DNA from 3 places in the Luteibacter sp. ME-Dv--P-043b genome. Region 3 is predicted to be linked to each of the others. Evidence: predicted binding sites of a transcription regulator. Region 3 holds the regulator's gene; each other region holds the start of a gene.

Region 1 (10,410 bases), on a different contig from region 3:
ATCTACCACGGGTTCGAGCGGCGGGTGATGTCGCTGGCCGAGTACGAGCACGACAACTGGATCGGCAAGGTTTTTCTCAGGCCCGGACGCATGGTGGCCATGTATGCGCTGTATCGGTTTCGTGCCGTGGAGCGTCACTGGAGCCGGGTGAGGGAGCACGAGGCCGACAAGGCCGGTGCGGCGCTGGTGGGCGCGCCGGCCTTTGCCGTCGGCCTCACGCGCGCGATCCTGCTGGAAACCCGATTGCATGCGTTGTTGGCCACGATCGACCGCTCCGTCCAGGCCGGCGAGGACATCGTCGAGCAGCTGCGCCTCAGCATCCAGGGCTCGCCGCTGACCGATCTGGGCGACGAGCGCATGGCCCATCCCTTCGACGCGCACCCGGTGCTTGCCGAGCGACTCGAAGCGCTCGGCGTGTCCCTCGACGCCGCCCTACGAGAGGCGTCGGCCGGGCGATCACCCGTCGTGGCGGCCACCGATGCCTGTCACGGCATCCTGCCCTGGCAGGCATTGACCCGGGCGCTGACCGACGAACTGCACGAAGCCTTGCGGCACGCGAACCGTGCAACCTCTTCTTCTTCTCCTTCCCATTCCCCTGTAACGAGCGAGTCCGTCTCATGAAAAAACGCTACCTGCCCCTGGCCCTCGTGGCCCTGCTTGCCGGCTGCAGCGGCCGCAGTGCCGACTATGCCATCGACAACCCGACCGACAAGCCGCTGTCGCTCACCATCGACGGCAAGACCTACGAGGTGGCGCCGCACGAGGACAAGGAACTCTCGCTGGACGCTGGCGAGCACACGATGAAGGGTGATGTCGTGGGCGACATCAAGTTCATCTCCTATTACCGCGGCCGTGGCGGCATCATCAATCCCACGCTCAGCGATTACGTGATCTATCGCCAGAGCTTCGAGAAGGTGGGTTCGACCTCGCCGGGCTACATGGGTAAGCTGGACCAGGTGGTCCTGGAAGGCGTGACGTTCGAAGGCACGATGAGGCAGTCCAACGACCTGTTCATCGACAAGGACTGGACCTACGGCGTGGACGAGGAACTGCCGGACAGCGTCGTGGAACATGAGAATGGCTCGAACAACACGGTGCACAACAAGGTGTTCCGCGCCAAGGATTTCATCGTCGCCTTCCTCGGGAAGAACCCCGATGCCAAGAAGGACTTCGAGGCAAACCGTCAGAAGGATGCCCCGCCGGTGGTGCGCAAGGTGACGATCCTGCCGTCCACGTTGCCGCCGATCGACAACGCGGAAGTGCAGCAGCTCAGCCTGCCGCTGCGCGAGAACTACGCGAAGTACCTGAAGGCCAAGGACGTCTCCGAGCAGGAAGCCCTGCAGAAGGAGAACTTCAAGCTGAGCATGGCCTACTCGCATGCATCCGTCGAGATCATGCAGAAGGGATCGCTTTCCAAGGAAGTGAACGAGCAGATGAACGCGTTCCAGGAGGCCATGAACCGGGCCTACGGATCGACCGCCCTGGTCGAGCCGTAAACCGCACATCCTTCACGTTCCCCTCCGGTGGGGTGACGCAGTCTGCCAGCCTCACCAGGAGACCCACCATGACGACGATGACGCTTCCCGAGCTTGCCAAGAAGATGGCCGACATCGACTTTGCGATGCTGCAGACCTTCACCTCATCCGGCGAGATCGCCGGCCGTCCCATGAGCAACAACGGTGACGTGGAGTACGACGGTGACAGCTGGTTCTTCGCCTATGAAGACACCCATGTGGTTCGCGAGATCGAAGCCAATGACCATGTCGCGCTGTCGTTCACCGGATCCAAGTCGCTGCTCGGCAAGCCGCCGCTGTTCGTCGCGGTCGAGGGCAGGGCACAGGTGATCCGTGAGAAGTCGGTGCTCCAGCAGCACTGGCAGGACAAGCTGGAACGCTGGTTCGAGCAGGGCGTGGACACGCCGGGCATCGTGCTGTTGAAGGTGCATGCCATTCGCATCACGTGGTGGAACGGCGAAGACGAAGGCGAGATCCTTCCGTAAGAACACACGAGCCCGATTTGCGGCACGGCTGACGCTTCTGCAAACCGGGTCACATTTCGGACGTCCACACGCCGGGCCGGCCGCACACTGCGGATGGCCCGGCTAGTATGGAAACGGGACGGTGTTGCGGGGTCGGTCGATCCCGCATGCCTTCGATGGCCCACACGGGTCCCGAACGACCGGAGGTGATACCCATGAAAGCTCTCTTCGCGCTCAAGAACATCCTCACGCCGAACAAAAGCCTGAAGTCGTACGCCTGGTACATCTGGTACTGACCGTCCCACCCACGTTCCGCTAGCGGAACGCAGCCGACGATCGGGACCGTATCAGGCGCCGGGGTTTCTAACGACAATCGGTGCGGTCCCTACTTGCGACATGTAGGGAGACGTATGCCCGCTATCGGCAAGCATGCCAGGACGACCGTCTTCGCACCGAGGCTGCAAGCCTTGTTGCGGGAGCATGGCGGCAGCGATGTGTTCCGGCTGGACGCGACCACCGTCGGCGTCGCCGGCCCCGAGATCATGGACCGCGTGCTCGCCGCGCGCTATGCCACCGAGTTCGAGCGACCCACCTTCAAGCCGTTGCACGGCCGCTCCATCCCCCGTACCGACGCGGCCAAGCTGATGCAGGCCGTGGGTCGCGACGTCCGCCTGGCCCTAAAGGAGCCCGTACCGACCGGCGTGGACTTCACCGGCGAGTGGCCGGGCGTCGGTCATGTCTACCTGCGGGACATGCTGCTGGGTCACGATCCGCTTCGCTTGCGCTTCCTCATGGACCGCGTGCTAGAGCTCACGCCGAAGCTGACGTGGGCGGTCATCGTCACGGGCGCGCTGTCGTCACTCAAGCTGGGCCCCGAGGCCTCCGCGATCGCTTCGCTGACCGCGCAAGCGTCTACGTATGACGACCGGCGCTATGCCATGGGACTTTACCGGCGCACCGTCGCGCCCGTCTGCTTCACCATCTCAACGCTGGTCGCCAATGCGATGTGGCTCGGCGCGCCCTTCGACGATGGCGATTCGAACGTGAATATCATCCACGAGTCCATGCGATTGCTCCCGCCATCGTGGAACATCCTGCGCAACGCTTCACCGGAGTACGCAGCACTGGATGCCCGCATCGGCGAGAAGGACGACGTGCTGGTGTTGCCGCTGGTGAGCCATCGCGATCCCGCCCTCTGGGACGATCCGGACGTCTTCCGTCCCGAGCGGTGGAACGACCTCGACCCCGATAACCATCCGGGCTACCTGCCGTTCGGGCATGCCTCGGAGCGCTGCTGGGGACGGCACATGGTGATGCCGCTGGCGGAGCGGTTGCTCGACATGCTGCGCAGCAACGGGCTGGGCGTGAGCCCGCGGCAGACCACGGCGAAGGTGCCGCTCGCCGGCTTGCTCGGCGTGGATGGGGTGAAGATCGTTCACATCGCGTCGCCGGGTCGTCGCGTATAGCTTCGCGCCCTTCGTTTTCCAGGAACGTACCGCGATGCCACGCTCCGGTTCATGGCTTCTTCCGCTGTTGGTGATGTTCGCCGTTGCCGGCTGCCGTGCGCCACCGGGTGCGGCAACGCATATCACCCGTGCGGACCGGCATGCCGCAGCGACGGTGATGACGGCGAGCGGGCCCGTGATTGGCGTGACCTCGGCGGAGGGGCAGGCTTATCTCGGCATCCCCTATGCGCGTGCGCCCGTCGGCGCCCTGCGTTGGCGTGAGCCGTTGCCGGCGGTGCCTTGGCAAACGCCGCGCGATGCCGCGACGCTTGGCCATCAGTGCGTGCAGAACCTCAGCCCCGGCGCACAGACCGGCAAGGCGAGCCACTGGCTGGTGATCGGCGACGAGGATTGCCTCAACCTCAATATCTATACGCCGTCGACCGCGAAGCCCGGCGATCGCAAGCCGGTGATGGTGTGGATCTATGGCGGTGCGCTCGTGCTCGGTGCCAACCGCCAATACGACCCCAGCGTGCTGGCACGCCGGCAGGACGTCGTCACCGTGGCAGTGAACTACCGGCTGGCGGCCCTGGGCTTCCTGGCCCATCCGGCGCTGCATGCCGAGGCCGGCGGTGCGGCCAACCTGGGGTTGCTCGACCAGCAGGCCGCCTTGCGCTGGGTGCGCGACAACATTACCCGGTTCGGCGGCGATCCCGGCAACGTCACTCTGTTCGGCGAATCCGCCGGGGCGTGGAGCGTCTGCGCGCAGCTGGTGGCACCGGGCGCACGGGGCCTGTTCCAGCGCGCGATCGTACAGAGCGGCCCCTGCACGCTGAACGAGTCGACCGTGCCGGTGGCCGACGCCGACGCGGGCGGCCTGCGCTACGCGGCTGAGCTCGGCTGCACGGGAGCGGATGCGGTGGCCTGCCTGCGGCGCCTGTCGCCGCGCGGCGTGAACGCGGCGCTGGCACCCTCGCGCGGCGTGCTGGGACCGCATGCATGGAACTTCATAGCCGGCGACAGCGTGCTTCCGGAAGCACCGCGCGAGGCGTTCGCCCGGGGCCACTTCGCCCACGTGCCGGTGCTCATCGGCAACAACGCCGACGAGGGGCGGCTCTTCGGTTTCCTGCTCGGCAAGCTGGGCCAGCTCAATGACCGCCGCGATTACGACGCACGCATGGCCAGCACGTTCGGCGCTCACGCCGACGCGGTGGCCAGGGCCTACCCGGCCGCGCGGTATCCCTCGTTGCGTGACGCGTATGCGGCGGCCGTGACCGATGGCGTCTTCGCCTGCCCGACGCTGTCGCTGTCGACCATGCTGGCCCGCGCCACGCCGACCTGGCGTTACGCGTTCACGGACCCGCAGGCGCCGTTCGCGCTGTCGCGCAAGGCCGACCTGGGCGCGTACCACGCGTCCGAGATCGTGTACCTGTTCCAGACCCGCTGGGCACTGGCGGACCCCGCCCGCTTCAGCCCGGCGCAGCAGGCACTGTCCGACCGCATGCAGAAGGACTGGGCCACCTTCGCGCGCACCGGCCGCCTGGATGGCACGCCGGAGGGCGCGCCGGCCAATGTGCTCTACGGGCCGTCGCGAACCCCGGTGGACGAGGGCGTGCCGCGGGTGGGTTGCGCGTTCTGGGACACGATCGGCCTGTAGCGTCAGGCGCGGCCGATCGGCGTCACGAGGTGGGGGCGCAACCGCCGTACCAGCGGCAGGATGGCCAGGGCGGTGCCTGCCGCGGCGATCATGCCGACGACGCGGCTGCTGTGGTCGGCGATGAGGCCGTAAAGGATGGGCGCGATACCGCCCGAGCCGATGACGCCGGTGTAGAAGAGGGCGAAGGCCCGACCGGTATCGCCGTCGGATAGCTCCGGCACCGTGCCATAGAGCACGGAAGAGGTGCCGTTCAGTACGATGCCGAGCAACGGCAGCAGCACGAGGGTGGCCCACAGGGGCGTGACCAGCGTCGCCACGATGAAAGCCGCAGTCGCCGCTTCCGTCAGCACGACCGTGCCGACCACGCCCACGCGGTCGCCCAGCCAGCCGCACGTGGCCTTGCCGAGCGCACCACCGATGAAAACCAGCGCGAGACACAGGCCGACCATCGGGGAATCGCCGCCTTTCCCGTGGACGAGGAACGGCAGGAAGAGCAGGTAGCCCATGCGGGTCGCGGTATCCAGGACGCCGATCGCCATCAGCACGCCGAAGCCGTTGCGACGTTCGCCGTGCCGCGCGGCGGATGTGCTGTCCCCGCCCGCTCGCGTGGAAGGAGCCAACGCGAACAACGCCATCGAGACGCCCGCGCCGAGGATCGCCATGAGGACGAGCACGGGGCGCCACGCCAGCAGGGGAATCAGCAGCGCGACGATGGCCGGCAGGATGGCCTTGCCCAGGTCGCCGGAGAAATTGTAGATCCCCAGCGGCTTGCGCGATCCCGCGCCATAGGCGTCGGTGATCAGCGTGGACGCCCGTGGGTGCTGGATGCTGGAGCCGATGCCGGCGATGACCAGCCCGAGACAAAGCCCGGCGAAGCCCGTCGGCGACGCCATCACCGCCATCCCGATGGCGGCAAGTACCGTGGCCAGCACCAGCGCCGTGCGTGGGGAGGCCGTCCGCAGAAGGCGGTCGGCCGGCATCTGCAGGCCACCCATGATGGCGTAGTAAAGCGAACGGAGGAGAGCCAGGGCGGCGTACGACAGGCCGAACTGGGCCTGCCAGACGGGGAGAAACGCGTAGAGGCCATCGGTGTAGCCGTCGTGCAGCGCGTGCGCGAGACAGGCCGCCACGAGGCTGCGCGGGCGTGTGTCGGCCGGTGTGCCCGATGCGCGTGTCGTCGGGGCGAGGTCGGTGGAGGCGGGCATCCCGCATGGTACCCAGGTGGCCAAATCGTCGACAAGAAGACGGCCCGACCACGGCCAGGGCAGCCGGTGCGCCCAGGTGCTGGCCCCTGGACGGCCCGACCACGACATCAGGCAATGGCAACCCACCCGTGGCAAGTCGGTGCGATCCGGGCGCAAAGCGCGCGGCCGAACGGACTTCTTCGGCAACCGGAAATGGCGAATTTGCCGGTTATGCGTATTTATCGTCAAGGTGCGGTGAATTCTGCCGATAACGTTCATACGGCCGGTGGCGTCCCAGGGAACGGGCCAGGATTCGCTCACGCTATCCGCGTTTGTCGGCATTTCGGCCAGATCCGTGGCCTGCGCTCAGTCTGCCCAGGGGGCACCATGCAACTCTTCAAACTCGCATCACGAAACAAGCTGATCTTCGGCGGCTTCGCATCGATCGCCCTCGTGGTGATCGTGCTCGTCGGTATCGTCTACGGCGCGCTCCAGGCCATGGCCCAGAGCACGCGCATGGACCTGCACACGAACCAGGTGCTGCGCGTGGAGGGCTCCCTGCTCAACGCCCTGGTCAACATCGAGACCGGCGAACGGGGTTACCTCGTCACCGGCAAGGATGCGTCGCTGGAGCCGCTGCGAAACGGCCAGGCGGCCTACGCGGACGCGTTCGGCCAGCTCCGCAGCCTCACCGTCGACAATGCGGAGCAGCAGCGCCGTCTTACCGACCTCGACACGGGCTATCGCGCGTGGATCGCTGGCGCCATCGACCCGGTGATCGCGCTGCAGAAGCAGCAGGCCGCGTCGGGCGGGTCCAGCCCGGAAGCGCTCGCCTATGAGCGTCAGGGCAAGGGCAAGGCGCACATGGACGAGATGCGCGACCTGCTGGGCAAGTTCGTAGGTGCCGAGACGGCCCTCCTTGACCAGCGTTCGGCGGAAGCCACGGCGACGCGTGCGCGCACCAACGTCATCCTGCTGGGCGGCGGCCTGCTCGCCATCCTGGCCATCATCGGTGTCGCCACCGTGCTGGTGCGCAGCATCCTGACACCGCTGGAAAGCGCCTCTTCCGTCACGACGCGCATCGCGGAAGGGCACCTGGGCGAATCCTTCGCGGTCAGCCGCAGCGACGACCTGGGCCGCATGCTCAACGCGCTGCACACCATGGACGAAAACCTCGCGCGCATCGTCGGCTCCGTGCGCGAAAATGCCCTGCAGGTCGAACACGCGGCGCGTGACATCTCGGCCGGCAACGACGACCTGTCCAACCGCACCCAGGAGCAGGCGTCCTCGCTCGAGGAAACGGCCGCGTCGATGGAGGAGATGTCCTCCACGGTGAAGCAGAACGCGGAGGGCGCCGCGCTCGCCCGGCAGATTTCCCAGGGCCTGCGCAACGAAGCCAAGAGTGGCGGCGCGGTGGCCGAGGAAGCCGTGGAAGCGATGAAGCAGATCACCGAGGCCAGCCGGAACATCGGCGAGATCGCGGTGCTGATCGACGAAATCGCCTTCCAGACCAACCTCCTGGCCCTGAACGCGGCCGTGGAAGCGGCGCGTGCGGGCGAACAGGGCCGCGGCTTCGCGGTCGTGGCCGCGGAAGTGCGCAACCTTGCCCAGCGCAGCGCGTCGGCCGCCAAGGACATCAAGGTGTTGATCGGCACGACGGTGGAGCGCGTGAGCACGGGCTCGGACCTGGTGAACCGTACCGGCAAGGCGCTGGTCGAGATCGGCAGCAGCGCGACCAAAGTCGCCGACATCGTCAACGAGATCTCCTCCGCCTCGCAGGAGCAGTCCGCCGGCGTGGAGCAGGTCAATGTCGCCGTGGCGTCCCTCGACGACGTGACCCAGCAGAACGCCGCCCTGGTCGAGGAAGCCAGTGCCGCCAGCCGCCAGGCGCTGGAACTGGCGCAGGAACTGACGCGCCAGGTGTCCTTCTTCAAGCTGGCGGATGCCGCTACGGTCCAGAGCTCCGCCCCCGCGGCGGTGACGACGGCCCGGCCGGTCAAGGCACCCGTGGCAAGCACCGTCCGGGAAGCCGCGCTGGTGGCGGTCGCCCAGCCCGCGCTTGCTGCCGGGCAGTGGCGCGAGTTCTGAGGCAACGGATCCCTTCCGTTCTTGCATGAAGCCGCAGGCGCGTCTACTCGACGCGCCTGCGGCTTTTTGCGTGCCGCGCATGGTGCTGACGTAAGGGGGATGAAAGGGGCCGGCCGGTACTCCTTGCAGCTTCCGTGTCCCGTATCAATGACATGTAAGGTTTCCGGCCATGATCGCTGCCTTGTTGCTCGCTACCGCTACCGCTGCCACGTCCAGCCCCGCCCTGTGCCTTGCCGCGCCACCGCCTTCCGCGGCATCCCTGGCGCACGCGGTTGCCGCCGCGCCGGCGGACAGGCCGCAGGCCATGCCGGTGATCCATACCGAGGGCACGCTGCCGCACACCGGCATCCACGACGCCTCCGCCGCCGCCGTGCGCGACTTCGGCTACATGCTCGATCTTGCCCTGGCGTGGCGTAACACGCGGGATCGTGCCTCGCTGGATCGACTGGCGACGTATCTCGACGCATGGACACGCGTGTACCGGCCATCGTTCGATCCGATCGACGAGACCGGCCTGGGTCATCTCATCGCCGCGTACCGATTGACCGCACCCGATCTTCCCGCCGATGTCGCCCGCCAAACCCGCGATTTCATTCGTCGCCTCGGCAGCGGCTACCTGGACCAGATGGATACGCACGTGGGCGATCCGCATGGTATCTGGAGCAACAACTGGCAGAGCCATCGCGTGAAGCTGGCTGTGCTGGCGGCTGTGGCGGTGAACGACGATGCGCTTTTCGCGCGTGCGCGTGCGGCCTTCGTCCGGCAGCTGTCGATCAACATGAAGCCGGGTGGGGAAGTCATCGATTTCGCCGAGCGCGATGCGCTGCATTACGTCACCTATGACCTGGAGCCCTTGACCCTGGCAGCGGTGGCCGCGCGCTCGCGCGGTGAGGATTGGTTGCGCTTGCCCGGCCATGACGGACAGACGCTCGCGGCCGGACTCGACTGGCTGCTGCCGTATGCGGAAGGGAAGCGCAGCCACGAAGAGTTCGTGCATTCGTCGGTGAAGTTCGATGCCGCGCGCGCCAAGGCGGGGCTTCCGGGTTTCTCCGGGTCGTGGGATACAGGCAACGCTCGTGCGCTGTACTGGTCGGCCAGCTTGCTGGACACACGCTACGCGGATGTGGCGCAAAAACTTGCGCCAGAGCCGCCGCGATGGTTGTGGGCCTATGCGCTTCCCTGCCGACGGTAGGATGAACGATACCTTTCACCGGGCTTACGTTAGATTGAACTTCAAATAAATCGATATTGCCAATTTAAACGAATTGTCTTCAGCGGTATGCGGCGTCGCCGTTAAGGGGGAAACCTTTAGGAGCCGACCCTCTTCATGACCATTCGCCAGCGTATCGTCCTGCTCGTCAGCGTTGCCGTCCTCGTCGCTTTCGGGCTGGGTGCCGGCGGTCTCTATGCACTGCGCGAGACCGACCTCCAGCTCAACGCGATCTACCAGACCTCGCTTCTGCCCATTGTCGATGTGGCAACCGTCCGGAACCTGTTCAATGAAACGCGCACCGGGCTGAACCGTGCGCTGCTCAAAGGCACGGTCGAGGCGGTGACGGAAGAACAGGCGGCCAACGCGGAAGCGGTGCGAAAGATGGATGCGGCCTGGTCACACTACTACCCGGCCATGGTGAGCTCGCCCGCCGAGGACGTCGCTGCCAGGGCATTCATCGCGGCACGATCCCGGGCCCGTGTCCTCAAGGACAAGCTCGAACCGCTCATGGCCGCCGGACAACACACGGCCGCCGTCGACTTCATGCTGGGAACGATGGGGCCGGCGTTCGGAGAGGAGTCCAAGGCGATCGATGCCATCGTCAAGATCAACATCGACGCTGCGGCCGAAGCGTATGCGACGGCCGCTCGCAGGGAACACGCGGTCATGACGGCGGTGACCGTCGTGGTCATCGCCTCGCTCATCGTCCTGATCGTTGCCGGCGTGTTGCTTGCGCGGTCCGTCATGGGTCCCCTGGTCCGAGCCCGTGAGCTGGCCAGCCGCATCAGCGAGGGTGAGCTGGGCCACGAGCTGGACGTGCAGGGCAGGGACGAGGTCAGCGACAC
Region 2 (10,410 bases), on a different contig from region 3:
GCGGATCTGCTCCTGGGTGTAGAAGCCGCCGTAGCGCTCCGGCTCGCCGAACGTGCCCGCGCCCGGCGGCGTTCGCCAGGCGCCCACGTCGGTAAGGCGGGGGTAACGCCTGATCTGGATGCGCCAGCCCTGGTCGTCGCTGAGGTGCCAGTGGAAGACGTTGAGCTTGTGCTCGGCCATGGCGTCGAGCACCTGCTTGACCGCGGCCACATCGTGGAAATGCCGGGCGACGTCGAGCATCAGGCCGCGCCATGCAAAGCGCGGCCAGTCACGGATGGCGACGTCGGGGACGTGTGTCGCACCCTGCTGGCCATCTGCGCTCGCCAGCTGCCAGAGGGTGACCGCACCGTAGAAAAGACCCGCGTCGCCGCGCGAGGCGATCCGGGCGCCGTCGCCGGTAATGTCGAGGGTGTAGCCGTCCGCCTGGGTCACGCGGGTTGCCGGATCGGTACGCAGCACGATCGCGCCATGGGGTGGCTGCCGCGTGGGGATGGGCGTCAGGGACAGGCCGCGGCTGCGTTTCAGTTCGGCGGCGAGGTAGACCGCGGCGGCTTCGGCGCCACGATCGCCGGGCGCATAGGCAATGACGGTATGCGCGTCGATGGCCAGCGAGCCTTCGGTCTGCCGGATGTCGGCGGGCAGGGGAATGAGCGGCAGCGCGTCGGCGTGCGCCAGGCCGCCGGTGCAGGCCAGCGCGGCGGCCAGGGCCAGGCGGCGGCCAAGGTGCCGTGCTGCGGGCTTCCGGCCGTTGCTGCCGACGGTCATCGTGAGCCCACCCGCGAGCCCGCGCGCATCGTGGCCGCGCCCAGCACGCCAAGGTGACCGTGCTCCACCAGCCACACCGGCACGCGCTCCAGGAAAGGTCGCATGACGCCCTTGTTGAAAAAGCGCTCGCGGAACCGGCTGGCCAGGACGACGTCGCTGATCTGGGGAAGGATGCCGCCGGCCAGGAATACGCCACCCTGCGCGCCGTAGAGCATGGCCAGGTCGCCGACGAAACCGCCCAGTACGGCGCAGAAGACGTCCAGCGCGGCATGCGCGGTCGGATCGGTACCGGCCATGCCGGCCGCGCTCACCTCGCCGGGGGTGGCCAGCGGCGCGTCCCGCTCGTCCAGTTCGGCGAGGGCGCGATAGGTGGCCAGCAGGCCGGGTCCCGACAGCAGCGACTCGACCGACACGTAAGGCCGGGTTCGGGCCAGGACGCGCAGAATGGCCGCCTCGCGCTCGTCGCCGGGGGCGAAGGCGATCTGGCCCGCCTCCGTGGGCAATACCGTGGCCTGCCCGTCGCCCGGCAGCAGCACGGCCGAGCCGAGCCCGGTACCCGGTCCCATCACCACGACGGGACCGCGCGTACCACCGGGGATGCCCGGGAGCACGGCGACCGCCTCGGCAGGGTCGATGAACTGGCTGGCGAAGGCCACCGCCTCGAAGTCGTTGACCACCTCCAGCGCGTCGCCCGCCACGGCGCGGATATCGCCGAGCGCCACCGGCCACGGCAGGTTGCTGTTGGCGACCTGGTCATTCAGCACATACCCGGCGATGGCGATGGCGCAGCGCTCCACCCCCAGCGGGGCCAGGTACGCATGGGTCGCCAGGAAATCCTTTAGGATGGCGGCCAGGCTGGGCCATTCGGCGCCGACGTAGCGGCGGTGGCAAAGCAGCTGGACGGCCGCCTGTGCTGGCCCCTGGGGATAGACCAGCGCGACGCGCGCGTGCGTGCCGCCGACATCCGCCGCAAGCACCGGGCGCCGCGCCGACGCGATGTCCGTGACGACCGGCTGGTTGGAGAAGGTTCCCATCATTGACCCCGTGATTGCTGGCGATCGCCGCGTGACGAAAAAGGTCATGCGGCGCGACGATACGGTTCGAGTTTTTTCCGCCATGACAACGTTGTCAATGAATATCATGTTCACTGGTGAAGATGGGTGAATTTCACAATGGTCGGCGGTGGATTTCATAACCGGTGACGCATCGCCTAAAGCTTTCCCCCGTGGGGCCGATAAGCCCATCGAACGACCCCAGGCGATCTGCGCCACGGGGTCCCCATGGTACGGACGATGGCCAAGAAATCCTCCAAAGAAGCCACCAGCTCAGCGCTGGCACTCGATGCCGACCTGCGCATCGCCGCGGCCCCCGCGCTGCGCGATACGCTGTTGGCGGCGCTCGCCAGTGGCGGTCCGGTCGGTATCGACGGTAGCGCGGTGGCCCAGGTCGACACGGCGGCGCTACAGTTGCTTGCCGCGTTTTCCCGCGATGCGCGGGCGGCAGGACGCACCGTCACCTGGACAGGCGTCAGCGATCCCCTCCAGCGCGGCGTCGCCGTGCTGGGTCTCAACAGTCTGATTGAACTGCCGGCCCACGCCGGCGTGAACTGAAGGTGCTTCGATGGCTAAGATTCTTGCGGTAGACGATTCGGCTTCCATGCGCAGCATGGTCGCCTTCACCCTGCGTGGCGCCGGTCACGACGTCGAAGAGGCCGACAACGGCCAGGCGGCGCTCGATTCCGCCGCCGTGCACAAGTTCGACCTGATCCTCGCCGACGTGAACATGCCGGTGATGGACGGCATCTCGATGGTTCGTGAGATCCGCACCCGTCCGGATTACCGCGGCGTGCCCATCCTCATGCTCACCACCGAGTCCAATCCGGAAAAGAAGATGGAAGGCAAGGCCGCCGGTGCCACCGGCTGGCTGGTCAAGCCGTTCGATCCGGAGCAGCTGCTGGCCACCGTCGGCCGCGTTCTCGGCTGATCTTTCCGCAAGTCGCTTCCTTACACGTTCCGGTCATCCAGGGTTCCCCCATGTCCAAAGTCGATCTGGCGCAATTCCACAAGGCGTTCCATGAAGAGAGCCTCGACGGTCTCGACGCCATGGAGCAGGCGCTCCTCGCATTGGACGAGGGTGCCGAAGACCCGGAACTGATCAACGTCGTGTTCCGTGCCGCCCATTCGATCAAGGGCGGTGCGGCCACGTTCGGTTTCACCGACGTCGCGGCATTTACGCACGTGGCCGAAAACCTGATGGATGAGGTCCGCAGTGGCCGCCGTCCGATGGAAAAGGCCGTCGTCGAATTGCTGCTGCGCTCGGGCGATACGGTGCGCGACATGCTGTCCCTGTCGATGGCCGGCCAGCCGGCCGCCACGCCGGAAAGCCAGGCGCTCCTGGCCGAGTTGTCGGCCATGGTCTCGGGCGCCCCGGTGGCGCCGGTGGCGGTCAAGGCCGCCGCACCGGTCGAAGCCATCGAAGGCTGGGACATCGCGTTCCGCCCGTTCGATTACCTGCTCAAGACCGGCAACGATCCGGCACGCATGTTCCGCGAGCTGGAGGCCATGGGCCCGCTCACGGTCACCTGTGACACCAGCAAGCTTCCCGCGCTGGCCGACATGGACGCCGAGTCGTCCTACCTCGGCTGGACGCTGAGCCTGGACGCCGGCGCCAAGCGCGCCGCCGTCGAAGGCGTGTTCGACTGGGTCGACGGCGACTGCGACCTCACGGCCACGCCGCGCCTGTCGGCACCGGTGGCCGCGCCTGTCGTCGAGGCCATCGCGCCGGTTGCGGCCGCCGCGCCACGCGCCGTCCGCGAACCCGCGGTCAACAGCGAATCCAGCTCGGTCCGCGTCGGCATCGAGAAGATCGACGTCCTGATCAACCTGGTCGGCGAGCTGGTCATCACCCAGTCCATGCTCACCCAGTTCAACGACGGCGTGGACGAATCGCAGCTGGAAATGTTCCGCCAGGGCCTGGCCCAGCTGGGTCGGCACACCCGCGAGCTGCAGGAAAGCGTGATGAGCATCCGCATGCTCCCCATCAGCACGGTGTTCAACCGCTTCCCGCGCCTGGTCCGCGACCTCGCCCAGAAGCTGGACAAGAAAGTCGTGCTGGACATGCGCGGCGAAACCACCGAACTCGACAAGACCGTGCTGGAAAAGATCGGCGATCCGCTGGTCCATCTGGTGCGCAACGCGATCGATCACGGCCTGGAGATGCCGGACAAGCGCCTGGCCTCGGGCAAGGGCGACACCGGCACGCTGCGCATGGAAGCTTTCCATCGCGGCGGCTCCATCGTGGTCGAAGTGGCGGACGACGGCGCCGGTCTCAACCGCGACGCCATCGTCGCCAAGGCCGTGTCGCGCGGCATCATCAGCTCTGGCGAGCACCTGTCCGACGACGCCGTGGCCGACCTCATCTTCGAAGCGGGCTTCTCCACCGCCGCCGCCACCACCGACCTGTCGGGCCGTGGCGTGGGCATGGACGTGGTACGCCGCAACGTCATGGACCTGGGCGGCACGGTCAATATCCGTAGCGTGCAGGGCCGGGGCACCACCTTCACCATCACGCTGCCGCTTACGCTCGCGATCATCGACGGCCTGACGGCGGCGGTGGGCGAGGAAACCTACATCGTGCCGCTGGTGTCGATCGTGGAGTCCGTGCAGGTCAAGCCCGATGCGCTGCGCAGCGTGGCTGGTGGCGGCGAGCTGTTCCGCTTCCGCGACCAGTGGCTCCCCATCGTCCGCCTGTTCGACGTATTCAACTGCGAAGGTCAGCGCCGCACCATCGACGAGGGCATCGTCATCGTGGTGGAAGGCGAGGGCAGCCGCATCGGCCTGTTCGTCGACGAATTGATCGGCCAGCAACAGGCGGTCGTCAAGTCGCTCGAGGCGAACTACCGCCGGGTCAGCGGCATCTCCGGCGCCACCATCCTCGCGGATGGCTCGGTCGCCCTGATCGCCGACGTCGCCGGCCTGGTGCGCCTCCAGGCCCGCCGCAAGGCCGCCTGACGCAGGCCGGCACCACGGGGCACACACACCCCGCGGTGCATGTCTGTATGTAGGAGCGCGCGCTCGCGCGCGACATCTTCTCGCGATAACCCCGGAGCTGGCGCGCCAGATCCGGGCTCACGGCCTCAAACCATGTCGCGCGCGCACGCGCGCTCCTACATGCGCCCAGGCGCCCATGCGCCCGACCCGGACGCGCCCGCACCAGACGCGCCCGCACCAGACGCGCCGGTCCCATAAGCGCCCGTCCTGCACCCGCGCGTCCCACGCCTGCCGCCCGCCCGGGCCTGCCTGGCTCACATCCGCGCACATCACGTTGAAATTGGCCCTCAAGCTCCGCTGGGGATAGCCGATACCCCAAGGGAAGGGGTCCCGAACCGCCGATCCGATCCGCCGTGGGAACGACATGAACCAAGCAGCCAATACCGCCATCGACGCGTCCGAAGAGGCCGCGCAATATCTCACCGTCAACCTCGGCAACGAGGAATACGCGGTGGACATCCTTGCCGTCCGCGAGATTCGCGGCTGGACAGCCGTCACACGCATCCCGCAGGCACCGCCCTACGTGCTGGGCGTGCTCAACCTGCGCGGGGCCATCGTCCCTGTGCTGGACCTGCGCCTGCGCTTCAGCCTGGATCGCGAGGATTACACGGCCACCACCGTCACCGTCATCGTGATGGTCAACGGTCGCCAGTTCGGGGTGGTGGTCGACGCCGTCTCCGACGTGGTGGAAGTCGCCCCCGGCAGCATTCGCCCGGTGCCCGACATGGGTACCTCGGTCGATACCGAATACCTCAAGGGCCTGACCTCCGTCGGGGAGCGCATGGTCCTCCTGCTCGATGTTGATCGCCTGCTTCAGCCGCAGGACGCCCAGATGCTGGAAGCCGCCCTGGCCTCCACGGATGTCAAAGCCGTCGCCTGAGCCTGAGCCTGTCGCGGTGGCCCCGGCTACTGCGGCACGCGATGCCCGGTTTGCCTTTGCCGCACCTTGCCGATTGGAATCGTAATGAAGAAGTTCAAGTTCAAGAAGCCCGCATTGACCGTCCGCGGTCGTCTCTACGGCGTGCTCGGCCTGCTCACGATCATGTTGCTCGGTGGCGCGGCCGTAGGCCTGGGCGCCATGCACTTCCAGAACGAAGGCATGCGCAAGATCTACCAGGAAGGACTTGCACCTTCGGAGATGCTCTCGCACATCGCCACCAATTCGCTGATGTCGTTCGTGGTGCTCGGCGAGGCCGGCACCAAGGTCAGCAACGCCGACCAGGTGAAGCAGAAGCTGGCGGAGTTCGACAAGTACCAGGCGGACATCGACAAGACGCAGGCCGAGTTCCTCAAGATCCCGATGTCGGCCAACGTCAAGAAGCTCTACGACAAGTGGGAAGCCACCGCGTCCGATTACGACCAGGCCAAGGCCGACATGGTCGATGCGCTGAAGCAGGCCGACGAAGGCGCTTCCGACGTCCTGGAAATGCAGGTGCGCCCGTTGCTGATGGATCGCCAGTCGCAGCTGACCAAGCTGATCGAGGCCAAGCGTGAGGAAGCCTCCGAGATCTACGCCACCGAGTCCTCGCAGTACGCGCTGATCCGCACGCTGAGCATCGGCTCGCTCGCCATCGGCCTGGCGATCTGCCTGCTGATCGGTGTGCTGGTGATCCGTTCGGTCATCCGCACGCTCAACGAGGCGGTCGACATCGCCAACAAGATTTCCGAGGGCAAGCTGGGCCACGACGTGAAGGTCACCCGTACCGACGAACTGGGCCAGCTGCAGTCGGCGTTCCGCGCCATGGACGAGCGCCTCAGCGACATCGTGACCGAGGTGCGCCACGGCTCCGGTTCGGTCAGCACCGCCGCGCAGCAGATTTCGCGCGGTAACGACGACCTCTCCCAGCGCACGCAGGAACAGGCCTCCAGCCTGGAACAGACCGCGTCCTCGATGGAAGAAATGACCTCCACGGTCAAGCAGAACGCCGAGAACGCCAGCCACGCCAACCAGCTGGCCCGCGGTGCCCGCGAGCAGGCGGAGAAGGGCGGTGAAGTGGTCGCCCAGACGGTCGTGGCCATGCGCGAGATCAACAGCTCCAGCAAGAAGATTTCCGACATCGTCAGCCTCATCGACGAAATCGCCTTCCAGACCAACCTCCTGGCGCTCAATGCCGCGGTGGAAGCGGCCCGCGCCGGTGAGCAGGGTCGCGGCTTCGCCGTGGTCGCCACCGAGGTTCGCAACCTCGCCCAGCGTTCGGCGGGTGCGGCCAAGGAGATCAAGGGCCTGATCAACGACAGCGCCAGCAAGGTCAGGGCCGGTTCGGAACTGGTCGACCAGTCGGGCAAGGCGCTGGCCGAGATCGTCGAAAGCGTGAAGAAGGTGACCGACATCGTCGCCGAGATCGCGGCGGCCAGCTCCGAGCAGTCCGCCGGCATCGACCAGGTCAACCATGCCGTGCTGCAGATGGACGAAATGACCCAGCAGAACGCCGCGCTGGTCGAGGAATCCGCGGCGGCCGCGCGTGCCATGCACGAGCAGGCCACCGAGCTCAGCCGCCAGGTCTCGTTCTTCCGCGTTACCGGCAACGTCGCCTCCTCCACGCACGCCGCCAAGGCGCCGCGCAAGGACGCCACGCAGCAGGAAATGGAAACCGTCTTTGCCGCGGTGCGCAGCACGCCTGTCGCCGCACCCGCCACCCGCGCATCCCGCCCGGCCGAGTCGGCCGACACAGGCGCCTGGAAGGAGTTCTGATCATGAACGCGCTCGTCCATTCCAGCGACACCGTCGCGCAGACGAGCGCGTCGGGTCCGAACCTCGGCGACGCCGAGTTCACCTTCCTGCGCGAGTTCGTGCTGCAGCATTGCGGCATCTCCCTGGGCGAGCACAAGCGCCAGCTGGTCCAGGGGCGCCTGCTGCGGCGGCTGCGCACGCTGCAGCTCGACGGCTTTGCCGCCTATTGCGACCTCCTGCGCCGCGATCCGGATGGCGAGCTGGGCGAACTGGCCAGCTGCATCAGCACCAACGTCACTTCGTTCTTCCGCGAGATGCACCACTACGACATGCTGGTCGACGAACTCCTGCCGCGCTGGCTGGAGGAAAAACGCAACGGTGGCCGCCTGCGTATCTGGTCCGCCGGTTGCTCGACCGGTGAAGAACCCTATGCCATCGCGATGGTACTGGCCGAGGCCATGGAGCGTACGGGTATCCAGATCGACGCGAAGATCCTCGCCACCGATCTGTCGCCCCAGGCGCTGGAATTCGGTCGCAAGGGCGTCTATCCGGTCGAGCGCCTGTCGGGCGTGAGCGATGCCAGGCGCAAGCGCTGGTTCCTGCGTGGCGAGGGCTCGTTCGACGGCTTTGCCCAGGTGCACCCGCGGTTACGCGAGCTGGTTACCATCCAGCCGCTGAACCTGCTCCACGACTGGCCCATGCAGGGCAAGTTCGACGCCATCTTCTGCCGCAACGTCGTCATCTATTTCGACAAGCCGACCAAGCAGCGCCTGTTCTCCCGCTACGCCGGCATGCTGGACAGCCGCGGCTACCTCTTCCTCGGTCACTCGGAATCCATGTACGGACTGTCCGAGGACTTCGACCTGATCGGTCGAACGGTCTACCGGAAACGCACATGAGCGACACCTTCGTTGCGCAGCCCAGGACGTTCGCCAATTTCGATCCCAAGGCGGTGCTGCCGGGGTTCGAACACATCCGGCGATTCTGGGATCCCGCGCAGGAAGTGGTTACGGTCAAGATCCTGCCCGGCGAGTACTACGTCAGCCGGCAGGAGGAGATGATCTCCACCGTACTCGGTTCGTGCGTGTCGGCCTGCGTGCGGGATACACGCCTGCGTATCGGCGGCATGAACCACTTCATGTTGCCCGAGCCGGCCGGCGAGCGCGACAGCTGGAGCTCCACGGTCGGTCGTGCCGCGCGTTACGGCAACGACGCCATGGAACAGCTGATCAACGCCATCCTCAAGGCCGGCGGTCGCCGTGACGACTTCGAGGTCAAGATCTTCGGCGGCGGCCGCGTGCTCGCCACCATGACCGACATCGGCCAGCGCAACATCGCCTTCGTGCAGCGCTACATCGCCACCGAGAAGCTGCGGCTCTGCGCGTCGGACGTCGGCGACATCTTCCCGCGCCAGGTGCAGTTCTTTCCGTTCAGCGGCAAGGTGCGCGTGCGCCAGTTGCGCGCCGCCCACGACAACAATCTTGCCGATCGCGAGAAACGATACCTCAAGCGATTGGCCGACGATCCGATAAAGGGAGAGGTGGAACTTTTCTGACGACGATATCGTCAGGCCGTTCCACCCAGACATTCAGCGCCGTTCGGTTCCACCGACCGGGACGTCACGCCACCCGAGTTGCAAGCATCCATGCAGAAAGTTCGCGTTCTTATCGTCGACGACTCGGCCCTGGTACGTAAGGTGCTGTCGACCATGCTCGAGTCCGATCCGGGCATCGAAGTGGTCGGCACCGCCGCCGACCCCCTGATCGCCCGCGAGAAGATCAAGCAGCTCAACCCCGACGTGCTCACGCTCGACGTCGAGATGCCGCGCATGGACGGCCTGACGTTCCTCGAGAACCTCATGCGCCTGCGGCCGATGCCGGTGGTGATGGTCTCCACGCTGACCGAGAAGGGCGCGGAAGTCACACTGCGCGCACTCGAGCTGGGTGCCATCGACTTCTTCACCAAGCCGTCGGCCGACCTCGCCAATACCTTCATGGAACACGCGCCGGAGATCTGCGCCAAGGTTCGCCTCGCCGCGGGCGCCAAGCCGCGCGAGCGTTCCGAGGTCACCCGCCTGGACACGCCGCGGTACGACGTGCCGCGCATGGACGTGCCGCCCCGTCTGTCCGCCGACGCAGTGCTGCCGCGCGCACAGACGGCGGGCAGCCGCGGCGGTACCCGCATCATCGCCATCGGCGCCTCCACCGGCGGCACCGAGGCCATCCGCGTAGTGCTCGAGGCCATGCCGCCGACCGCCCCGCCGATCGTCATCACCCAGCACATCCCTGCGGCGTTCAGCGGTCCGTTCGCCGCACGCATGGATACCTGCTCCGCCATGCGCGTGTGCGAGGCCCGCGACGGCCAGCCCATCCAGGCCGGCCATGCCTACATCGCGCCGGGTGGGCAGCATCTGCTGGTGATGTGGGACGGCGCCAAGCATGTGTGTCGCCTGCACGACGGCCCGCCGGTCAACCGGCACAAGCCGTCGGTCGACGTGTTGTTCCGCTCCATGGCCGCCAGCGTCGGCGCGGCCACCGTGGCCGTACTGCTGACCGGCATGGGAGACGACGGCGCCCGCGGTCTGGGCGAACTGAAGGAAATCGGCGCGCCCACGCTGGTCCAGGACGAAGCGTCATCGGTCGTCTGGGGCATGCCGGGCGCCGCCTGGAAAGCCGGTGCCGCCAGCGAAATGCTGCCGCTGGACGCCATCGCCGCGCGCTTGCTCGCGCTTGCCCAAACCCCCGTTTCCGCCGTCGCCCGCGTCGGCACCTGAAGAACGAGACATCATCATGGTCATCCCGAAGAACGAACGCAGCATCGGCTTTATCGCCAGTGCCATCGCCCTGGTCATAGTCCTGGTGTTCCACGCTGCCTGGGTCGCCCCGGTCGTCGTGGCCCTGCTGACGGCTACCTGGATCGCCATCA
Region 3 (10,410 bases):
TGTCGCAGGAACTCGGGTTCCTGGTGCCCTCGGTGCACATCCGCGACAACCTCGACCTGGCCCCACACGGCTACCGCATCTCGCTGATGGGCGTGCCGATGGGCGAGGCCGAGATCCATACCGAGCGCATGCTGGCGATCGATCCGGGCCGCGTGCACGGCACCATCAACGGCATCGCCACCCGCGACCCGGCATTCGGCCTGGACGCGGTATGGATCGAACCGGGCATGCGCGAACATGCGCAGACGCTGGGCTACACCGTGGTCGATCCGGCCACGGTGATCGCCACGCACCTCTCGCACATCCTGCAGAACCACGCCCACGAACTGATCGGCCACCAGGACGTGCAGCAGTTGCTCGACCGCCTGGCCCAGCAGACGCCCAAGCTGGTGGAAGACCTGGTGCCCAAGCGCCTGTCGCTGGGCGCGGTGGTCAAGGTGCTGCAGAACCTGCTGGCCGAGCGCGTGCCCATCCGCAACTTCCGCGGCATCGTGGAATCGCTGGCCGAGCATGCCGGCCAGAGCCAGGACCCCGGCGTGCTTGCCGCGGCCGTGCGCGTCACCCTGGGCCGTCAGATCGTGCAGGAAATCGCCGGCCTGGGTTCCGAGGTTCCCGTCATTACTTTGGCGCCGGAACTGGAGCAGATCCTGCTGCAGTCCCTGCAGGGTGGCGGCCCCACCGGCGCCGCCGTGGAGCCGGGCCTGGCCGATCGCCTGCAGCAGAGCGTGGCCGATGCCGCGCGTCGGCAGGAAGCGGCGGGCGAACCGGCGGTATTGCTCGTTTCCCCGGCCTTGCGTCCATGGCTTTCGCGCTTTACCCGTCATGTGGCCCAAAACCTGCATGTACTTGCCTACAACGAGGTCCCGGACAACCGGCGCGTCAAGCTGGTGACGGCCCTCGGCAGGTAAGACTTGGACGGACACAGGATCGAACGCATGAAAATCAAACGCTTCGTAGCTCCCGACATGCGCCAGGCCATGCGCCAGGTGCGCGACGAGCAGGGTCCGGACGCCGTGATCCTGTCGACGCGTCGCCTCGACGACGGCATCGAGATCATCGCCGCGCTGGACTACGACGAAGCGCTGGTGCGTGAAGCGGGCTTCGGTGGCGAAACGCCGGCGGCGCGCGAGACGGCACGCGAGGAAACCCCGGTGCGGGCGCGTCGCGAACACGACTTCGCCGCCCGCATCGATCAGGCCAAGGCCGCGACCGCCGCCGCCGTCGAGCGCGTCGTGCGCGGCGGTCCGGCACCGGCCTCCACGATGGCGCCGCAGGGCCTGCATCCGAATGCGCCGCAGCGCCAGTCCAGCGCCGCGCTGGCCGCCAGCGTCGCCGACGTGGTGCGCGCCGCCACGACCGGTCCGCACGCCGCGAACAACGACGCCGCCGTCAACGGCGTGCGCGCCGAGATCAACAACCTGCGCGAGATGCTGGAAGTGCAGCTGTCGACGCTGGCCTGGAACCAGATGGACCGCGAGCAGCCGCTGCGTGCCCGCGTGCTGCGCGAGATGACCCGTCTTGGTATCGACGGCGACGTGGCCCGCGCGCTGTGTGCCGAACTGCCGCCGGGCATGACCCCGGAGCAGGCCCGTTACCTGCCGCTGGGCATCCTCTCGCGCAACATCCGCACCAGCGGGCGCAACGCCGACACGGCCGGCAGCGCGGTCACCGCACTGGTCGGCACCACCGGCGTGGGCAAGACCACCACCATCGCCAAGCTGGCCGCCCGTGCGGTGCTGCGTCACGGCGCATCCAACGTCGCCCTGATCAGCGCCGACCAGTACCGCATCGGTGCCGGCGCGCAGCTTGAACATTACGGCCGCCTGCTGGGCGTGCGTGTCTACAACGCCCACGACGCGCAGAGCCTGCGCAACGTGCTGCTGCAGTTGCGCGGCAAGCACACGGTGCTGATCGACACCGCCGGCCTGGCCGGCAATGACCCCAAGCTGCAGCAGCAGTTCGAAACGCTGCGCGCGATGACCGAAGTACGCGTGTGCCTGGTGCTCGCGGCGAACGCCCAGGCGCAGGCGATCGACAACGCCGTGCGCGCCTACGCGCCGCTGTCCCCGCAGGCCGCGATCCTGACCAAGCTCGACGAGGCGCCGCTGATCGGTGGCGCCCTCTCGGCCGTCATCCGGCACGGCATGCCGCTGGACTACACCACCGACGGCCAGCGCGTGCCGGAAGACATCGCCTCGGCGGACGCGCGCAAGCTCGTCTGCCTTGCGGCCCAACTGGTCAGGCAGCGCAACGACGTACCGGACGACGCGATCCTCGCCGACCGTTTCGGCTTCGCCGCCACGCCCGCCCTCGCCTGACCCCGGAACTGAAGTAACGTGACTACGGCATCCGCATCCGCACACCCTTTCACGGCAGTGAATTCCTTCATGAGCACACACGTCGATTCCACCCAGGCCGCCGGACTCAACTGGCTTGCCGACCGTCGCCCGACCCGCAGCATCGCGATCGCGGGCGGCAAGGGCGGCGTGGGCAAGACCACGGTGGCGGTCAACCTGGGCATGGCGCTGTCCATGGGCGGGCGCGACGTGGTCCTGCTGGACGCGGACCTGGCCATGGCCAACATCGACGTGCTCCTCGGCCTGCAGCCCACGCGCCACCTGGGTCACATGCTCGAGGGCGAGTGCCGCATCGAGGACCTGATCCTCCATGCCAACCACGGCTTGAAGGTGATCCCCGCCACCTCGGGCGCGCGCCGCATGGCGCAGCTGCCGAACATCGAGCACGCCGCGGTGATCCGCGCGTTCGACGAATACCCCGTGGCCCCCGAATACCTGATCGTCGACACCGCGGCCGGCATCTCCGACAGCGTCTCGATGTTCGCCGCCGCGTCGGACGAGGTGGTGGTGGTGGTCTGCGACGAGCCGGCCTCGCTGACCGACGCCTACGCGCTGATCAAGGTGATGAGCCGCGAATTCGACGTCAACCGCTTCCGCATCGTGGCCAACATGGTCCGCCACGCCCAGGAAGGCCGCCAGCTGTTCGAGAAGCTGGCCCGCGTGACCAATCGCTTCCTGGACGTGTCCCTGGACTTCATGGGCATGGTGCCGCACGACGAGTACCTGCGACAGGCCATCCGCCGCCAGTCGGCCGTGGTCGACGCCTGGCCGAGCAGCCGTTCGGCCGTGGGATTCAAGAATCTTGCCCGGTCGGTCGATACATGGGGTGAACCCGAACCCCGGGTGCAGGGCCGCATCGGCTTTTTCGCCGAACGGAACCACATGGGGGGAGGGCTGCCACTGTGAGTGTTGCAAGCGAATACCTTGAAGTAACAAAGGTTTCGGCCGACCAGCTGGTCAGGACGCATGCCCCGCTGGTGCGCCGGATCGCCTATCACCTGATGGGTCGCCTGCCGCCGAGCGTGGATGCGAACGACCTGATGCAGGCCGGGATGATCGGGCTGCTGGAGGCGGCGAGGAATTACTCGCCGACTCGCGCGGCCAGCTTCGAGACCTATGCGGGAATCCGCATTCGTGGCGCCATGCTGGACGAACTGCGCAAGACGGACTGGACCCCGCGCTCCGTCCATCGGAAGCTGCGCGAGGTGGCGGAGGTAACGAGACAGATCGAGAACGAGACGGGTGGCGACGCCGAAGACGCGGAAGTGATGAAGCGGCTGGGCATCGACGCCATGGAGTACAACCAGATCCTGGCCGACGCGGCGAGCGCGCGGTTGCTCAGCCTGACGGCGCCGGAAGGCGACGAAGGCGCGGCGATCGACGTGGCGGACCCGGACGCCGCCGGTCCGGAAGGCAACTTCGAGAAGAACGGCCTGCGCGACGCGTTGGCCCATTCGATCGACGGGTTGCCGGAACGCGAGAAGCTGGTCATGTCCCTGTACTACGATGAAGAGCTCAACCTGAAGGAAATCGGTGCGGTGCTGGGTGTGAGCGAGTCGCGGGTGTGCCAGATCCATGGCCAGGCCCTGATTCGCCTCCGCGCACGCATGTCGGGTTGGAAAGACAAGCAGTGACGGCATCGCGGTGCCGTCGCCGGTAAAGAAAAAAGCGTACGAGGCGGAGAGCAGTTTTGGACAAGAACATGAAGATCCTCGTGGTGGACGATTTTTCCACCATGCGGCGCATCGTCAGGAACCTCCTGGTCGAGTTGGGTTTCACCAACACGCTCATCCAGGAGGCCGAAGACGGCAACGCGGCGCTCGCGCTGCTGCGCGCGCAGCCCATCGACCTGGTCGTTACCGACTGGAACATGCCCAACATGACGGGCATCGACCTGCTTCGCGCCATTCGCGCGGATGCGGCGTTGAAGTCCATGCCCGTGTTGATGGTCACCGCGGAAAACAACCGCGACCAGATCATCGCCGCCGCGCAGAGCGGCGTGAACGGTTACGTGGTCAAGCCCTTCACGGCGGTGACGCTGAAGGAAAAGCTCGACAAGATATTCGAACGACTTGCCGCGGCAGCGGGCTGAGGGAATGACGATGAACACGATGCTTTCCCCCGGCCAGGACGTGGCCCCCCAGTTGCGTGAACTGCTCGATGCCGACGACTCGGCGGCGTTCGAGAAAGCGCTCGACGACCTGATCCGCAGCCGCGAGCAGCACCTGTTCCTGGCGCTGGGCCACCTCGCACGCGACCTGCACGAATCCGCGCGTCGCCTGGCCTCCGACATCTCCACCGATGGCGTGCCGGGCAACATGAGCGATGCGCGCAAGCATCTGCGTGATGTGCTGGAAATGAGCTCCACGGCGGCCCATCGCACGCTGGACTTCAGCGAGAAGCTGCGTCCGCAGGCTCAGGCGCTGGCCAAGCAGGCCGATGAGATTCTGGTGCTGGATCACGCCGATCCGGCGTTCGGCACCCACGCCACGGCACTGGCCGTGCGTGTCGGCGACTTCGCGCAAAGCTGCGATATCGGGCTGGGCGAGATGGTCGAGGCGCAGTCCTGGCAGGATCTTTCCGGTCAGCGTGTGGCCCAGGTCGAGGCCTTCATGGCCAAGGTCGAATCCTCGCTCGTCGAGCTGGTCCGACTCACCGGTTCGCTCGCGGGCGGTAATGCGCCGGCCGCCGAGAAGGTCAGCCAGGACGAAGTGGACCGGCTCCTCAGCGAATTCGGTTTCTGAGTACCCTATGAGCGTGGAGCTGGACAACGAGCTGCTCAATGTCTTCCTGATCGAAGCGCGCGAATTGCTCGAGAGCCTGGGCGAACAGCTCGTGGATCTCGAAGCCTCTCCGCACGACGTGGAGCTGCTTAACGCGGTGTTCCGTGCCTTCCACACGGTGAAAGGCGGGGCGGGCTTCCTTGGCCTCAACGCCATGGTCGAGCTGTGCCATCGTGGCGAGGATCTGCTCAACGAGGCCCGCAACGGGGTGATCGTGCTGCACGCCGCCTATATGGACGCGCTGCTCGAATCGCTCGACCTGCTCAACGACATGATGCGTGCCGCCGACGGCGGCGTGCCGATCGAGCCCGCACCGCGTTCGCTGCTCGATCGCCTGCTGATCCCCGGTCGCGCCGTGTCTGCGCCGCCGGTGGCGCTTGCCGTGCCGATCTCGGCGGCCGCCACGTCGACGGCGACCGCGGCAGCCCCCGGCCCGCAGAAGCCGTACGACCCGATCGAGGACGAGTTCGAGGCGATGCTCGACGCCGCCCGCACCGATCGCACGCCGGCGGCACCGTCGGGCACGATCAACGACGACGAATTCGAAGCCCTGCTCGACTCGCTCTACGGCACCGGTGCGCCCGGCGCCGAGGGTGCGTCCGCTCCGCCGCCGCCCGCCCCGGTCGTTGCCGTGGCCCCGGCGCCCGTGGCGAACAACGACGCCATCAGCGACGACGAGTTCGAGGCGCTGCTGGATTCCCTGCACGGTGCGGCCGCACCGGGCGCGATCGTGCCGCCGACGGCTCCCGTCGCCGTTGCGGTTCCCTCCGTTGCGGTGCCGGTTGCCGCTGCGCCTGCCGCAGCTTCACCCGTCGCGTCTGCCCCGGCTCCTGCCCCGGCCGCCAGCGCGGAGAAGCGCGCTTCTTCCACCGCCGACACCACCGTGCGTGTGGACACCCACCGCCTGGACAGCCTGGTCGACGCGGCGGGCGAACTGGTGCTGGTGCGCAACCGCCTCACCAGCCTGGCGCCGCGCGGCGGCAACGATCCGATGGAGCGCGCCATCGGCGAGCTGGAGCGCGTCGCCGAAGACCTGCAGAACGCCGTGCTGCGCATGCGCATGCAACCGGTCGGCAAGCTGTTTTCCCGTTTTCCGCGCATCGTTCGCGACCTTGCCCGCCAGCTCGGCAAGGAAATCGAGCTGGTCACGGAAGGCGAGGACACCGACATCGACCGCACCGTGGTCGAGGCCCTGGCCGATCCCCTGGTCCACCTGCTGCGCAATGCGGTGGACCACGGCGTGGAGATGCCCGATGCGCGTGCGGCCGAAGGCAAGCCGCGCCTGGGCACCGTGCGCCTGGCGGCCGGCCAGTATGGCGACCGCATCGTCATCACCGTCACCGACGACGGCAAGGGCATGGATCCCGAAGTGCTCCGGCGCAAGGCGGTCGAGAAGGGCCTGATGGATGCCGAGCAGGCCGCACGCCTGGACGAGCGCGAGTGCTACGAGATCGTTTTCCGGCCCGGTTTCTCCACGGCCAGCCAGGTATCGGACATCTCCGGCCGCGGCGTCGGCATGGACGTGGTCAAGACCAAGATCGTCGAACTGGGCGGCACGCTGTCCATCGATTCGCGCGTGGGCCACGGCAGCACCGTGCGCCTCTCCGTGCCGCTCACGCTGGCGATCATGCGTGTACTGATGGTACGCGTGGGGCATCGGTTGCTGTCGCTGCCGCTGTCCAACGTCAGCGAGGTATTCGAGCTGGTGCCCGGGCAGATCCAGGAACTGGACGGCCGCATCGTCGCGGCACACCGCCAGCGCGCGCTGCCGCTGGCCGACCTCGGCCACTGGGCCGGCACCGGCGGCAAGGGCGGCCACGTGGTCGTCGTGCAGATCGGTCACCAGACCCTGGGTTGCCTGGTCGACGAAGTGCTCGGCCGCGAGGACGTCATGGCCAAGCCGCTCGGCCCGTTCCTCAAGGACGTACCCGGCGTGGCGGGTGCCACCATCACGGGCGACGGGCGGATTTCGCTGGTACTCGACCTGTCCGGCCTGGCCGACGACAGCGGGCAGGTCTTGCCGTCGCTGCGCATGGCGGTCTGATGGATATCGTCAGCGTCGTCGGCACGATCCTGGCCTTCGTGGTCATCATCGTGGGGACCATCCTCAAGGGCTCCAGCCTCGACGCCCTGTGGAACCCGGCGGCCTTCGTCATCGTCTTCCTCGGCACGCTGGCCGCGCTGCTGGTGCAGACACCGGGGCCCGTGCTCAAGCGTGCCTGGAGCATGCTGCCCTGGGTCTACCGTCCGCCCGACATCGAGTCGGAGGACCTCGTCGGCCGCATCGTCGGTTGGAGCGAGATATCCCGGCGCACCGGCCTGCTCGGGCTGGAACCCTCGATCGAGCGCGAGTCGGACCCCTTCATCCGTAAGGGGCTTCAGCTGCTGGTGGACGGCACCGAGCCCGACGCCATGCGTTCGGTCCTGGAAGTGGAAGTGCTCGCGCGCGAGCACAACGACATCGAGGCAGCCAAGGTCTACGAGAACGCCGGCGCCTATTCCCCGACGATGGGCATCATCGGCGCCGTCATGGGCCTGATGTCGGTCATGCAGAACCTGGCCGACCCCAGCAAGCTCGGGCACGGCATCGCCGCGGCCTTCGTTGCCACCATCTACGGCATCGGGCTGGCCAACCTGCTGGCCCTGCCGATGGCCTCGCGACTGAAGGGCCTGGCGCGTCGCCGTTCGCAGATGCGCGAGATCCTCGTCGAAGGCCTGGTCTCGATCGCCCAGGGTGACAACCCGCGGCACATCGAGAGCAAGTTGCAGGGGTTCCTGACGTGAAGCGTCGCCACCACGAAGAGCACATCAATCACGAGCGCTGGGCTATCCCCTACGGCGATCTGATCACGTTGCTGCTCGCCCTGTTCGTGGTGATGTACGCCGTGTCGGCGGTCAACGAGACCAAGTTCAAGGTGATGGCCCAGTCCATCAACGAGGCTTTCAACGGTACCGGCAAGGTGATCGAGCCGATCCGCGAGGCCACGCCGGCGCAGGTGCCGCTGCCCAACCAGTCACGCGCGCCGGCCGCCGCGCCCATCGCGCGCATCGACGTGCCCGTGCCGCCGCGAAACCTGCCGTTGCCGGGCCACGAAGGTGCTGCCGCGCAGCGCCAGGACGGCACGAAGGCCAACATCGCCCCGGCAGCCTCCGTCGCCTCCGTGTCCTCCGTCGCGGTGCCGGCTGCGGCCGACACGGCCAGCGTCGGCAAGACGAACGACGCCAGCCTCAGTCAGATATCCGACGAGGTGAAGCGGGCCATGAAGCCCCTGATCGACAAGAGCCTGGTCAATGTGCGGCAGACGCCGGACTGGCTCGAGATCGAGGTCAAGACGGACATGCTTTTTCCCGTGGGCGTGGCGAAGCTGCAACCGCCCGCCGACGAAGTCCTGCGCAAGCTGGCCGGCATCCTCGCGCCGTTTCCCAATGCCATGCGCATCGAGGGCTACACCGACAACACCCCCATCGCCACGCCCACGTTCCCGTCCAACTGGGAACTGTCGGCGGCGCGCGCCGCCACCGTGGCGCGGCTGTTGACCACCATGGGTGTCGATCCGCATCGCGTGGGCATCATCGGCTGGGGCGAGTTCCGTCCCATCGTGGCCAACGACACCGACGACGGCCGCAACCGCAACCGGCGCGTGCTGATCGTGGTGATGAGCGACAAGGCCGCGCCCGCCCGTTTCTACAGCGATACCGCGCACCTGGCCCCGAGCGAGGCCAATCGCTGATGCAGACCTGGGCGATCGCCAACCAGAAGGGCGGGGTGGGCAAGACCACCACGACGGTGGCGCTGGGCAGCCTGCTGGCGGCGGCTGGCGAGCGCACCTTGTTGATCGACATGGACCCGCACGCCTCGCTCTCCGGCTACATCGGGGTCGAAGGTGGCACGCATGGCAGCGTCTACGACCTGTTCGGCACCAGCGGCAACGCCATCCCCCTGCCGGTGCGCACGCTGGTGCATGCCACCCAGTGGCATCGACTGAGCGTACTGCCGGCCTCGGCCGCCATGATCACGCTGGATCGCCAGCTGGGCACGCGTGCCGGGCAGGGCCTGGTGTTGTCGCAGGCGCTCGCGGAACTGGCACCCGATTTCGACCATGTATTGCTCGACTGCCCGCCGACCCTGGGCGTGCTGATGGTCAACGCCCTGGCGGCGAGCGATCGCCTGGTGGTGCCTACGCAGACCGAGGCCCTGGCGCTTGCCGGCCTCGAGCGCATGCTGCGCAGCCTGTCGATGATCGAACGCTCGCGCGGCCGGCCGCTGCCGCGCACCATCGTGCCCACTCTCTACGACGCGCGCACCCACGCCTCGCGTGCCTGCCTCGCGCAGTTGCGCGAACAGTACGGCGACAGCGTGAGCGAAGCCGTGATCCCTACCGACACGCAGATTCGCGAGGCCAGCGCGGCGGGTATTCCGCTGGCGTCGTGGCCGGCCGCGAAACGCGGCGGCCTGGCGTATCGGCAGTTACTCGACGAGTTGCGCCTGCCCGCGCGCGAGGCACCCGTCGCCACCAGCACCACCGGCGCGGCAGCGTGATGCGTGCCAAGCAGGACGCCGAACAGGTGGTGGCCGACTACCTGGCCGAACTGCTGACACCGGCCGTCGCGCCGCCGGCCGTTCCCGAAACGCGCGGCGCGGTGGTGGCCATCGAAACCTGGCGCAATGCACCCTCGCAGCCCGTCGGCCCACGTGTGGACGCCCGCTATCTGCTGTGCATCGCGGCTGGCGTGAAGCTGGCCGTGCCGATGGCCGAGGTCAGCCACGTGCTGCCCATTCCGCCGTTGTCGCCGCCGAACACGCCCAATCCGATCTGCCTGGGCCGGTGGCGTCATCCTGGCGGTGAAGCACGGGTGGCCGATCTTGCGGCCATCCTTTCCCCGGACATGGCCGGCGCGCTGGCATCCACCCTGGTGCTGCTCGGCGAGCGCGGCTGGGCGCTGGCCTGCATCGTCGTGGACGAACCGGTGGAACTCCATACGGACGTCATCCAATGGCGCCATGGTGCGACCACCCGGCCGTGGCTGGCCGGCATGTCGCAAGATCCCAAATGCGGCGTGGTGGATACCATCGCGCTGATCGAATGGCTGGAAAAGGAGCTGGATCCGTGACCGACTCACAAGGCAACGGCCAGGGCACCTGGCTGGGTTTCTCGCTCAAGGGCCAACGTTATGCGGTGCCCCTGGCCAGCGTGCGCGAAGTGATCCGCCCGGGCGACATCACGCCGGTGCCCGGCGGGCCGGCGGACGTGCTGGGCATCGTCAACCTG

Evidence for each region. The regulator FliA, encoded in region 3, starts transcription of late flagellar genes. The targets are predictions, from matches to a motif close to TAAAGTTTNNCNNNCNNNGGCCGATAA.
Region 1: a site for FliA is predicted at 6,510-6,536, ahead of QRN34_RS04660 (methyl-accepting chemotaxis protein). Genes of this name have one in related genera too.
Region 2: a site for FliA is predicted at 5,102-5,128, ahead of QRN34_RS03160 (chemotaxis protein CheW). Genes of this name have one in related genera too.

What each region holds. Positions count from the first base shown of each region.
Region 1 is NZ_JARVRT010000007.1:143,410-153,819, reverse strand. It holds gene QRN34_RS04695 (M48 family metallopeptidase) at 1-621, shown strand, start outside; gene QRN34_RS04690 (hypothetical protein) at 618-1,496, shown strand; gene QRN34_RS04685 (pyridoxamine 5'-phosphate oxidase family protein) at 1,565-1,999, shown strand; gene QRN34_RS04680 (tryptorubin family RiPP precursor) at 2,146-2,274, shown strand; gene QRN34_RS04675 (cytochrome P450) at 2,389-3,444, shown strand; gene QRN34_RS04670 (carboxylesterase family protein) at 3,479-5,080, shown strand; gene QRN34_RS04665 (MFS transporter) at 5,083-6,285, opposite strand; gene QRN34_RS04660 (methyl-accepting chemotaxis protein) at 6,652-8,352, shown strand; gene QRN34_RS04655 (alginate lyase family protein) at 8,522-9,544, shown strand; gene QRN34_RS04650 (methyl-accepting chemotaxis protein) at 9,680-10,410, shown strand, end outside.
Region 2 is NZ_JARVRT010000005.1:30,887-41,296, forward strand. It holds gene QRN34_RS03135 (family 20 glycosylhydrolase) at 1-765, opposite strand, end outside; gene QRN34_RS03140 (glucokinase) at 762-1,799, opposite strand; gene QRN34_RS03145 (STAS domain-containing protein) at 2,058-2,375, shown strand; gene QRN34_RS03150 (response regulator) at 2,386-2,748, shown strand; gene QRN34_RS03155 (chemotaxis protein CheA) at 2,799-4,775, shown strand; gene QRN34_RS03160 (chemotaxis protein CheW) at 5,179-5,694, shown strand; gene QRN34_RS03165 (methyl-accepting chemotaxis protein) at 5,779-7,506, shown strand; gene QRN34_RS03170 (protein-glutamate O-methyltransferase) at 7,509-8,384, shown strand; gene cheD (chemoreceptor glutamine deamidase CheD) at 8,381-9,040, shown strand; gene QRN34_RS03180 (chemotaxis response regulator protein-glutamate methylesterase) at 9,131-10,258, shown strand; gene QRN34_RS03185 (methyl-accepting chemotaxis protein) at 10,275-10,410, shown strand, end outside.
Region 3 is NZ_JARVRT010000035.1:3,369-13,778, reverse strand. It holds gene flhA (flagellar biosynthesis protein FlhA) at 1-908, shown strand, start outside; gene flhF (flagellar biosynthesis protein FlhF) at 936-2,318, shown strand; gene QRN34_RS16540 (P-loop NTPase) at 2,388-3,263, shown strand; gene QRN34_RS16535 (RNA polymerase sigma factor FliA) at 3,260-3,991, shown strand; gene cheY (chemotaxis response regulator CheY) at 4,048-4,449, shown strand; gene QRN34_RS16525 (protein phosphatase CheZ) at 4,460-5,101, shown strand; gene QRN34_RS16520 (chemotaxis protein CheA) at 5,109-7,184, shown strand; gene QRN34_RS16515 (flagellar motor protein) at 7,184-7,924, shown strand; gene motD (flagellar motor protein MotD) at 7,921-8,871, shown strand; gene QRN34_RS16505 (ParA family protein) at 8,871-9,680, shown strand; gene QRN34_RS16500 (chemotaxis protein CheW) at 9,680-10,252, shown strand; gene QRN34_RS16495 (chemotaxis protein CheW) at 10,249-10,410, shown strand, end outside.